Regions from separate parts of the Streptomyces sp. H27-D2 genome, predicted to be linked through region 2. Evidence: riboswitches for the same ligand, from Rfam matches in the RefSeq annotation. Region 2 holds a riboswitch; the other holds the start of a gene.
The links. A riboswitch is a leader RNA that binds a small molecule or an ion and turns the genes downstream of it on or off. The one in region 2 is predicted to bind glycine.
Positions count from the first base shown of each region.

Region 1: linked by a shared signal. The riboswitch ahead of gcvT (glycine cleavage system aminomethyltransferase GcvT) and the one ahead of gcvP (aminomethyl-transferring glycine dehydrogenase) in region 2 are both predicted to bind glycine.

Region 1 is NZ_JAYMZR010000013.1:56,894-62,638, forward strand. It holds gene QMK28_RS08115 (hypothetical protein) at 1-315, shown strand, start outside; gene QMK28_RS08120 (AAA family ATPase) at 501-1,157, opposite strand; glycine riboswitch at 1,405-1,516, shown strand; gene gcvT (glycine cleavage system aminomethyltransferase GcvT) at 1,721-2,914, shown strand; gene gcvH (glycine cleavage system protein GcvH) at 3,058-3,435, shown strand; gene glyA (serine hydroxymethyltransferase) at 3,481-4,752, shown strand; gene QMK28_RS08140 (L-serine ammonia-lyase) at 4,920-5,745, shown strand, end outside.
Region 2 is NZ_JAYMZR010000090.1:14,863-20,607, forward strand. It holds gene QMK28_RS27165 (DUF5999 family protein) at 260-466, shown strand; gene gcvP (aminomethyl-transferring glycine dehydrogenase) at 591-3,476, opposite strand; glycine riboswitch at 3,539-3,662, opposite strand; glycine riboswitch at 3,663-3,760, opposite strand; gene QMK28_RS27175 (PRC-barrel domain-containing protein) at 3,875-4,276, shown strand; gene QMK28_RS27180 (DNA polymerase IV) at 4,308-5,745, opposite strand, start outside.

The DNA.
Region 1 (5,745 bases), on a different contig from region 2:
CAGGGGCCCAGCCTGCAGTCCAGGAGCGGTGGCGAGACGGACGGGCCGGCCCCCTCCGCGGCACTGGGCGCGAACTCCAAGGACGCCGCGTCCCCGGCGGACCGCAAGGTACGCGCCGCCCTTCGGGCGAAGACCGACTCACTGATCAGGGCGAGGGCCGCCGACGCTCCGCTGCCCACGGTGTCCGACCTCGCCAAAGCGATGGCCGAAGTGTCCGGTTTGGGGACCGCCGTGGCCGGTCACGGGCTGGGCAAGCTCGCGGAAGTCATCGGCCTGCCTCTCACGGGCCTGCCTCTCACCTCGCAACTGGAATAGGCGCGACTGGGGGAGGACCGGCTGAGGTCCTCCCCCCGACCGGTGTCCGGGAGGCGCCCCCAGGGTTTCGCGTCGTTCGGCCGCACCGTCCTCAGTCGCCGAGGGCATCCCTCCACCGGCGGACCCGGTCAGCCATCGCGCTCACCCCACTGGTCAAACCACTGGTCAAACCACTGGTCGAACCACTAGTCGAACCCGATCAAGCTCAACGCGTCGACCTCCGCGCGCCCCAGCACCACCGCCGACGCACACCCCCGCGGCAGCACCCCCGCGTCCGCCTCCGCGATCAGCCGCCCGACCGCCCTGCGGTGCCGCGCGAAGGCGTAGCCCGAGACGTCACGGCCGCGCGAGGCCTGCCCGGCGAGGGCGAGCTCGGGCGGCACGTCCAGCAGGACGAGATGCAGCTCGCGGCCCCGCCGCCGCGCGTCCTGGGCCAGCCGGCGGCGGACCCAGGCGAGCGTCCCGCAGTCGTGCACCACCACGCTCGCGCCCGAGCGCAGCGCGTCGCGCAGCCCCCGGTAGTGGGCGAGCCGGACCAGCGGCCGGTAGAGGGCGTACGGCAGCCACGCGGGCAGCCTGCGCGCCCACTGCTCCCGCATGTCCTGGGAGTCGATCCGCAGCACCGGGCCGCCCCGGTCGTCGAGGCCGGGCACCGTCCGCCGGATCAAGGTGCTCTTGCCACTGCCGGGCAGACCGGAGACGACCACGAGGTCCCCCACGGCATAGCGGAGCCGCCGGGCGCGCGGCACCCCGCCGCTCCCGGCCCGTGCGGGCTGTTGCGGGACCGCGCCGTGCGCGACCCCTTGCTGTGTCGCGTACGCACCATGGCTCTGCACCGTGATCGTCCTCCCCGGTCCGGTCACTGCCGCTGTCCCCGAAGAGTGTCAAGAAAAGGTAATGGGGTTCAAGGTGAACGCCGTGCCACCAGTGGGCGTCCCCCTCGTACGGCGGGCGTGAGCCGGGCACGGAGCGGGGGTACGGCGGGCGTACGAGGGGGAGCGCGGCGGCCGTCCGAAGAGATTCGGCCCGCGAAGTTCACCCGTCGCGCACGCGTGCAATGATGTCCACGCCAACTCCATAACGGCCGCTTGAATCCGCGCGGGAGAGTCCCCGGAACCGGTAGTACACCGCCGGACGCCGGGGCGCCGAAGGAGCAAGTCCTCCCTTGAATCTCTCAGGCCCCTGATACCGCGCGGGCGAGGCAGATCTGAAAAGCGAGCCGCAGCCCGCGGCTCCACCCAAGGTGCAAACCGCTCCCCTCACCGGGACCGCGGTGAACCTCTCAGGTTCCGATGACAGATGGGGAGGCTGTGCTTTGTCGTTCCCGTCGTTCCGCCGTCGCTCCATACCGGCGGCAGACGACCCGTCCGACATCGCCACGCCATCCACGCCTGGGAGCCAACCGATGACTGCTCAGACCACTCCGCCCGAGGACACCGCGGCGCCCCGCCGCACCGCCCTCGACGCGCTGCACCGCTCGCTCGGCGCGACCATGACCGACTTCGCCGGCTGGGACATGCCGCTGCGCTACGCCAGCGAGCGCGACGAGCACCTCGCCGTCCGGGCCCGCGCCGGGCTCTTCGACCTCTCCCACATGGGCGAGATCACCCTGACCGGACCGCGGGCCGCCGACCTGCTGGACTACGCGCTGGTCGGCAACATCTCGGCGGTGGCCGTCGGCCGGGCCCGCTACACCATGATCTGCGCCGCCGACGGCGGCATCCTCGACGACCTCATCGTCTACCGCCTCGGCGAGAGCGAATTCATGGTCGTCGCCAACGCCTCGAACTCCCAGGTGGTGCTGGACGCGCTCACCGAGCGGGCCGCCGGATTCGACGCGGAGGTCCGCGACGACCGCGAGAACTACGCGCTGCTCGCCATCCAGGGCCCGGAGTCGGCCGGCATCCTCAAGGGCCTGACCGACGCCGACCTGGACGGCCTCAAGTACTACGCCGGGTTGCCGGGCACCGTCGCGGGCGTCCCCGCCCTGATCGCCCGCACCGGCTACACCGGCGAGGACGGCTTCGAACTGTTCGTCGCGCCCTCCGACGCGGTCGCCCTGTGGCAGGCGCTTGTCGGGGCGGGCGCGGGCGTCGGTCTCGTACCGTGCGGCCTGTCCTGCCGGGACACGCTGCGCCTGGAGGCGGGCATGCCGCTCTACGGGCACGAGCTGACCAGCCGGACCACCCCCTTCGACGCCGGTCTCGGCCGGGTCGTGAAGTTCGAGAAGACGACGAACGAGGGCCGCTTCGTCGGGCGCGAGGCGCTCGCCGAGGCCGCCGCCAAGGCGCAGAGCGCGCCGCCGCGCAAGCTGGTCGGCCTGATCGCCGCCGGCCGCCGGGTGCCGCGCGCCGGATTCGCGGTCGTGGACGCCTCGACCGGCGCCGTCATCGGCGAGGTCACCTCGGGCGCCCCCTCCCCCACCCTCGGCAAGCCGATCGCCATCGCCTACGTGGACGCCGGCTACGCGGCGGCCCCCGCCGGAGCCGACGCCGAGGCTTCCCCGGCCGGCCCGACGCCGGGTGTCGCGGTCGACATCCGCGGGACCCATGAGCCGTACGACGTCGTCGCGCTGCCGTTCTACAAGCGCGAGCGCTGACCCGCCCGAGCGCCGGTCCGCCCACCGGGCCTGCGCCGGCGGGCCGCCGTTCGTCCGCCGCCCCGCCGTCGTCCCAGCCGATCTCGCGTCCATTCGTACGCCCCGCTGCGCGAGCACCCCTTCAGATCCGGGAGAATTCCGCCATGAGCAACCCCCAGCAGCTGCGCTACAGCAAAGAGCACGAGTGGCTCACCGCCCCGGTAGAGGGCGTGTCCACCGTGGGCATCACCTCGCACGCCGCCGACGCGCTCGGTGACGTCGTCTTCGTCCAGCTCCCCGAGGTGGGCGACACCGTCACCGCCGGCGAGACCTGCGGTGAGCTGGAGTCGACCAAGTCGGTCAGCGACCTCTACGCACCGGTCACCGGCGAGATCACCGAGACCAACCAGGACGTCGTCGACGACCCGGCGCTGGTGAACTCCGCACCCTTCGAGGGTGGCTGGCTGTTCAAGGTGAAGGTCGAGAAGGAACCGGCGGATCTGCTCTCCGCCGACGAGTACACCGCCTTCACCGGCAACTGAACACACCGCACGGGTCCACACCTCACGGGAAGACACGAATACCTGATGTCGCTTCTCAACGCCTCCCTCCACGAGCTCGACCCGGACGTCGCCGCCGCCGTCGACGCCGAGCTCGTCCGCCAGCAGTCCACCCTTGAGATGATCGCCTCGGAGAACTTCGCTCCGGTCGCCGTCCTCGAAGCCCAGGGGTCGGTTCTCACCAACAAGTACGCCGAGGGCTACCCCGGCCGCCGCTACTACGGCGGCTGCGAGCACGTGGACGTCATCGAGCAGATCGCGATCGACCGCGTCAAGGCCCTCTTCGGGGCCGAGGCCGCGAACGTCCAGCCGCACTCCGGCGCCTCGGCCAACGCCGCCGCGATGTTCGCGCTGCTCAAGCCCGGTGACACGATCCTCGGCCTGGCGCTGGCCCACGGTGGCCACCTGACCCACGGCATGAAGATCAACTTCTCCGGCAAGCTCTACAAGGTCGCGGCCTACCACGTCGACGAGAAGACCAACATCGTCGACATGGAGGAGGTCGAGCGCCTCGCCAAGGAGCACCGCCCGCAGATGATCATCGCGGGCTGGTCCGCCTACCCGCGGCAGCTCGACTTCGCGGAGTTCCGCCGGATCGCCGACGAGGTCGGCGCGTACCTGATGGTGGACATGGCACACTTCGCCGGCCTGGTCGCCGCGGGACTGCACCCCAGCCCGGTGCCGTACGCCGACATCGTCACCACCACCACGCACAAGACCCTCGGCGGTCCGCGCGGCGGCGTGATCCTGTCCAAGGCCGAGCTCGCGAAGAAGATCAACTCCGCGGTCTTCCCCGGCCAGCAGGGCGGCCCGCTGGAGCACGTGATCGCGGCCAAGGCGGTCTCCTTCAAGGTCGCGGCCACCGAGGAGTTCAAGGAGCGCCAGCAGCGCACGCTGGAAGGCGCCAAGATCCTCGCCGAGCGGCTGATGCTGCCCGACGCCACCGAGACGGGCGTCTCCGTCCTCTCCGGCGGCACGGACGTGCACCTGGTCCTGGTGGACCTGCGCAACTGTGAGCTGGACGGCCAGCAGGCCGAGGACCGGCTGCACGAGGTCGGCATCACGGTCAACCGCAACGCGATCCCGAACGACCCGCGGCCCCCGATGGTCACCTCGGGCCTGCGGATCGGCACCCCTGCGCTGGCCACCCGCGGCTTCGACGCCGACGACTTCCGCGAGGTCGCCGACGTCATCGCCGAGGCGCTGAAGCCCTCCTTCGACGAGACGATCTCCAAGGCGCTCGCCGCCCGCGTCTCGGCGCTGGCCGCGAAGCACCCGCTGTACCCCGGGTTGAAGTAGCCTCGGTTCTGGGGCGGGAACGGCGCACACGTCACCGTTCCCGCCCCGATGAGACGTATCCGCCCTGATACGGCAAACCACCCGCATCCGTCGGCTTGACTCGCTACCCACCGAGTGCCCGGCGGCCCATTCCCCGCTACCGCGGGGATGATCCGGAGTCCGCCACCATGGCCATATCCGTCTTCGACCTCTTCTCGATCGGCATCGGCCCGTCCAGTTCCCACACCGTCGGCCCGATGCGCGCGGCGCTGATGTTCGCCCGCCGCCTCAAGAACGACGGTGTGCTGGCCCACACCACCTCCGTGCGCGCCGAACTCTTCGGCTCGCTCGGCGCCACCGGACACGGCCACGGCACCCCGAAGGCCGTACTGCTCGGCCTGGAGGGAAACTCCCCGCGCAGCGTCGACGTCGAGCACGCCGACGAGGAGGTCGAGCGCATCCGCAGCACCAAGCGGCTGCGACTGCTCGGCGCGGAGATCGGCGACGCCCACGAGATCGACTTCCACGAGCCGACCCAGCTGATCCTGCACCGCCGCCGCTCACTCCCGTACCACGCCAACGGCATGACCCTCTTCGCGTACGACGCCGACGGGCTGCCCCTGCTGGAGAAGACCTACTACTCGGTCGGCGGCGGCTTCGTGGTGGACGAGGACGCGGTCGGCGAGGAACGCATCAAGCTCGACGACACCGTGCTGAAGTACCCCTTCCGCACCGGCGACGAGCTGCTGCGCCTCTCCCGCGAGACCGGCCTGTCCATCGCCGCCCTGATGCTGGAGAACGAGAAGACCTGGCGCACAGAGGACGAGATCCGCACCGGGCTGCTGGAGATCTGGCAGGTCATGCAGGCGTGCGTCTCCCGAGGCATGTCCCGCGAGGGCATCCTCCCCGGCGGCCTCAAGGTCCGCCGCCGCGCCGCCAACTCGGCCCGCCAACTGCGCGCCGAGGGCGACCCGCTGGCCCACTCGATGGAGTGGATCACGCTCTACGCGATGG
Region 2 (5,745 bases):
CGCGGGGCGCCGCGTTGTCCTCACCCGGCCGGCCCAGTCCGCTCCGGAGGGTCAACCACCCGAAGGAACCGTCGTGTTGCGGGCAACCGCCCGCACGAGTGACGCGTCCTCATCCAACGAGGACCGCTGCTGCGAAATACCTGCGGAATGACGTCCGTGGGGCAACACTGGGATCGACCGACTGATACGGGGGGCGGCGATGAAGAACACATCGAGCCGCAGGACACTCACCACCACCACGCAGCGAAAGAAACCATCAATGTGCCAGCACCAGCCACCGTGCCCGACAGCCGACTCCGCCGACCGGGAGGCCGCGCACCTCATGGCGCACTTCCCGGAGCAGGGCTGGAGCCTGCTGTGCAACGGAGTTCTGCTCTTCGAGGACACCGGTGAGCTGCTGCCCGACGGGCAGATCATCGCGCCGCACAGGCCGCTGGGCACCGAGCACGTGATGACGGCCGCTTGACCGGCCGGCGTCACGACTCCTGGTCCGGCAACGACAACGACACGGAATTCGACACCGGAAACGACCGGGGCCGGCCCGGCGGAATCGCCGAACCGGCCCCGACTCATGTCCCGGGGGACCGCTGTCAGTTGTCGTATTCGTCCAGCGGCGGGCACGAGCAGACCAGGTTGCGGTCGCCGTACGCACCGTCCACCCGCCGCACCGGCGGCCAGTACTTGTCCGCGGCCGAGACTCCGGCCGGGAAGACCGCTTCGTCCCGCGTGTAGGGGTGCGCCCAGTCGCCGCCCAGCGCCGCGGCCGTGTGCGGCGCGTTGCACAGCGGGTTGTCGTCGACGGGCCAGTCGCCCGCGGCGACCTGCTCGATCTCGCCGCGGATCGCGATCATCGCGTCACAGAAACGATCCAGCTCGGCGAGGTCCTCGCTCTCGGTCGGCTCGATCATCAGCGTGCCGGCCACCGGGAACGACATCGTCGGCGCGTGGAAGCCGTAGTCGATCAGGCGCTTGGCGACATCGTCGATGCTCACGCCGGTCGCCTTGGTCAGCGGCCGCAGGTCCACGATGCACTCGTGCGCGACCAGACCGTTCGGGCCCGTGTAGAGCACCGGGAAGTGCGGCTCCAGCCGCTTGGCGATGTAGTTCGCGCCGAGCACCGCGACCTGGGTCGCGCGCCGCAGCCCCTCGCCGCCCATCAGGCGTACGTACGCCCAGGAGATCGGCAGGATGCCGGCCGATCCCCAGGGGGCGGACGAGATCGGGCCGACGCCGGTGGCCGGGCCCGCCTCGGGCTGCATCGGGTGGTTCGGCAGGTACGGCGCGAGGTGCGCGCGCACCCCGACCGGGCCCACGCCGGGACCGCCGCCGCCGTGCGGGATGCAGAAGGTCTTGTGCAGGTTGAGGTGCGAGACGTCGGAGCCGAACTTGCCCGGCCGGGCGAGGCCGACGAGCGCGTTGAGGTTCGCGCCGTCCACGTACACCTGGCCGCCCGCGTCGTGCACGGCCGCGCAGATGTCGGTGATGTGCTCCTCGAACACGCCGTGCGTGGACGGGTAGGTGACCATGAGGACGGCCAGCTCGGCGCGGTGCTGCTCGATCTTCGCGTTCAGGTCCTCGACGTCGACGTCGCCGTCCTCGCGGGTCTTGACGACGACGACCTTCATACCGGCCATCACGGCGCTCGCGGCGTTGGTGCCGTGCGCGGAGGAGGGGATGAGGCAGACGGTGCGCTGCGCGTCGCCGTTGGCGCGGTGGTACGCGCGTACGGCGAGCAGCCCGGCCAGTTCGCCCTGCGAGCCGGCGTTCGGCTGCAGCGAGACCTTGTCGTAGCCGGTCACCTCGGCGAGCCGGTCCTCCAGCTCGCGGATGAGCGTCAGATAGCCCGCGGCCTGCTCGACCGGCGCGAAGGGGTGCAGCGCGCCGAACTCCGGCCAGGTGACCGGCTCCATCTCGGTCGTCGCGTTGAGCTTCATCGTGCAGGAGCCGAGCGGGATCATGCCGCGGTCCAGCGCGTAGTCGCGGTCCGCCAGCCGGCGCAGGTAGCGCAGCATCGAGGTCTCGGAGCGGTACTGGTGGAAGACCGGGTGGCTCAGGTAGTCGTCGGTGCGCAGCAGAGCCTCGGGGAGTACCTCGCCTACGGTCGCGTCCAGCGCTTCGACGTCGCCCTCGACCCCGAAGGCCGCCCAGACCGTCGCCAGCTCCTCGCGTCCGGTGGTCTCGTCGCACGCCATGCCCACCAGGTCGGCGTCCACCAGCCGCAGGTTGACCCCCGCCTCGCGGGCGGCCGAGACGACCTCGACGGCCCGGCCGGGCACCCGCGCGGTGACGGTGTCGAAGTACGCGCTGTGCACGACCTCGACGCCGCCGGCCCGCAGGCCGCCGGCGAGCAGCGCGGCGTAGCGGTGGGTGCGGCGGGCGATGCCCGCCAGGCCGTCCGGGCCGTGGTAGACCGCGTACATCCCGGCCATGACCGCGAGCAGCACCTGAGCGGTGCAGATGTTGCTGGTCGCCTTCTCCCGGCGGATGTGCTGTTCACGGGTCTGCAGCGCCAGTCGGTACGCCTTGTTGCCGTCGGCGTCGACGGAGACGCCGACGAGCCGGCCCGGCAGGCTGCGGGCGAACTTCTCCCGTACGGCCATGAAGCCGGCGTGCGGGCCGCCGAAGCCCATCGGCACCCCGAACCGCTGGCTGCTGCCGACCGCGATGTCCGCGCCGAGGTCACCCGGGGAGGTCAGCAGGGTGAGCGCGAGCAGGTCGGCGGCGACGGTGACCACCGCGCCGAGCTCATGCGCCCGCTCGATCACCGGGCGCGGGTCGCGCACCTGTCCTGAGGCGCCCGGGTACTGGAGCAGCACGCCGAAGACGCCGCGCTCGGCGGCTTCGGCCGGGATGCCGTCGGTGAGGTCGGCGACGATGACCTCGACCCCGGCCGGCTCGGCGCGGGTCCGGATCACCGCGATCGTCTGCGGCAGGCAGTCGGCGTCGACCAGGAAGGCGCCGTTCTTGACCTTGCCCATCCGGCGCGAGAGGGCCATCGCCTCGGCCGCCGCGGTGCCCTCGTCGAGCAGCGAGGCGCCGGAGGTGGGCAGCCCGCTCAGCTCGGCGACGACGGTCTGGAAGTTGAGCAGCGCCTCCAGCCGGCCCTGCGAGATCTCCGGCTGGTACGGCGTGTACGCGGTGTACCAGGACGGGTTCTCCATCACGTTGCGCAGGATCACCGGCGGCGTGAAGGTCCCGTGGTAGCCGAGGCCGATCATCGAATGCAGCACCTGGTTGCGGTCCGCGAGCCCCTTCAGCTCGGCGAGCACATCAGCCTCGCTACGGGCCTCGGGGAGCTGCAGCACCTCGGCGCTCTTGATCACGTCAGGCACCGCGGCGGCGGTGAGTTCGTCGAGCGAGCCGTACCCGACGTGCGCGAGCATCTTCGCCTGCGCCTGCTGGTCGGGCCCTATGTGGCGCCGTTCGAACGGCGTGCCTCGCTCCAGCTCGGAGAGGGGAATGCGGTTGACGGTCATCAGCGAAGGCCTCCTGGTCGATACGACCTGCGAGGGGCACCACGGCGCGGCTCCCCGAACGGCCCTCCCCCTCTGTCATCTCAACCTGAGAGTTTCACCGGACCGCGAGCGGTCCGGCTTTCACCGTCGGTGAGGGAGGGTTACGGCAGTCGCCTGTCCGTGGCCCGCCCTGCTTTCCAGAGTGACCTCGCCCGCGCGGTACGTTTGCCTGAGAGATTCCGGGGAGGATTTGCTCCTTCGGCGCCTCCGGCGTTGCCGCCGGATGGCTCTCCCGCGTGGGGTCTGCAGCCGTTGGCCAGCGTACCAGCGCCCCTCTCGCCGCTTCCCTCGAGTGGCCGGACCAGCAGAAGTGCACTTTCGTAGTCCTCATCGTGTTGTTGCGACCCGTTGGAGGAACCGTGCAGACCGATATCGATCCGCGGACCCTGATCGGCCGCAAGGCCTTCGATCGCAACGGCAGCAAGATCGGCACCGTGGACGAGGTGTACCTGGACGACGCGACCGGCGAGCCGGAGTGGGCCGCCGTCCGCACCGGCATCTTCAGCCGGGACGCTTTCGTGCCCCTGGAGCCCAGCCGGATCGTCGACGACACGCTGCGCGTCCCGTTCGACCGGGCCCTGATCAAGGACGCGCCGGACTTCGGGGTGGGCCGGCACCTCTCCCCCGAGCAGGAGCTGCAGCTCTACCACCACTACGGGCTGGACGTCTCGGCCCCCGGCCACGAGACCCCGCCCACCCGTCCGGCCCGGCCCACCCGGCCCGACCAGAACTTCGGACGGATCGCGGGGGAGGACGGGTAGCGGCGGGTGCTCTTCGGGTCGTCGGACCCGGTCAACCACTGCGGTCACCGCAACCAGTGGTCGCCCCCTCCGGTACGGGAACCAGCGGCAGCGGCTCCCCCGCCACCAGCTCCGGATCGTCCAGCGCGAAGGTCCGTACCCGGCCCGGCGCGGAGCCGGGCTGTTCGAAGCGCACGGTGACCCGCCCCACGCCGCTGCCCTGCACCCAGCCGGGACCGAACTCCTCGTGCCGCACATCCCGGCCCGGCGGCCAGCGCCGCGCCGGCTCTGGCTCGGCCGCCGCGCCGGCGTCGCCCGTACCTCCGGCCGCTGCGGCTCCCGCGGCCTCCCCCTGCCGCGGCCCGCCCGGCTCCGCCGCCGCGTCCGCCGCCGCCAGCTCCGCGGCCAGTTCCAAGGCCGCCGACTCACTGGCGGCGAGTTCAGTGGCCGCCTGCGCGAAGAGGTCCTCCTGGGTGTAGTCCGCGAGCCCGGTCACCCCCACCCCCAGCAGCCGTACACCGCCCGTGGTGTCGACGCCGGCGAGCAGCCGCCCGGCGGCCTCCCGCACCACCTCGGGGTCGTCCGTGGGCCCGCGCAGGGTCTCTGAGCGGGTCAGGGTCGAGAAGTCGTAGCGCCGCACCTTGAGCACCACCGTGCGCCCCGAGCGCCCCGCTGCGCGCAGCCGCTGCACGCAGCGGTCGGCCAGCCGCACGACCTCGGCGCGCACTCGTGTCCGGTCGGTGAGGTCGACGTCGAAGGTGTCCTCGACCGACACCGACTTGGTGTCCCGGTCGGCGACGACGGGCCGGTCGTCGCGCCCCATCGCCATCCGGTGCAGCCCCGCGCCGTGCGCCTTGCCCAGCAGCCGTACGAGCTCCGCCTCGCCGGCCTCGGCCGTATCGGCCACCGTGCCGATCCCGGCCCGGCGCAGGGTCTGTGCGGTGGTCGGTCCGACGCCGGGCAGCGTCCGCACCGGCATCGGGCCGAGGAGCGCCAGCTCCGTACCGGGTTCGATGACGACGAGCCCGTCCGGTTTGGCCTGCTCGGAGGCGATCTTCGCGAGCAGCTTGGCCCCGGCGAGGCCCACCGAGCCGGTGAGCCCGGTGGCGGCCAGGATGTCCCGCCGCAGGCACTCGCCCACTTCCCGGACGGCTGCCGAGGAGGTCTCCACGCCGCCCGCTTCCAGGTCGACGAACGCCTCGTCCAGGCTGAGCGGCTCGACCAGCGGGGACAGCGCCCCGAGCAGGCCCATGACCGTGTCGCTGATCTGGCGGTAGACGCCCATCCGGGGGACGAGGTAAGCGGCGTTCGGGCACAGCCGGCGGGCCTGCGCCATCGCCATCGCCGAATGCACACCGAAACGGCGCGCTTCATAGGAGGCGGTGGAGACCACCCCGCGCGGGCCGACGCCCCCGACCACCACCGGCTTGCCGCGCAGACTCGGCTTCGCAGCCTGTTCCGCGGCGGCGAAGAACGCGTCCATGTCCAGA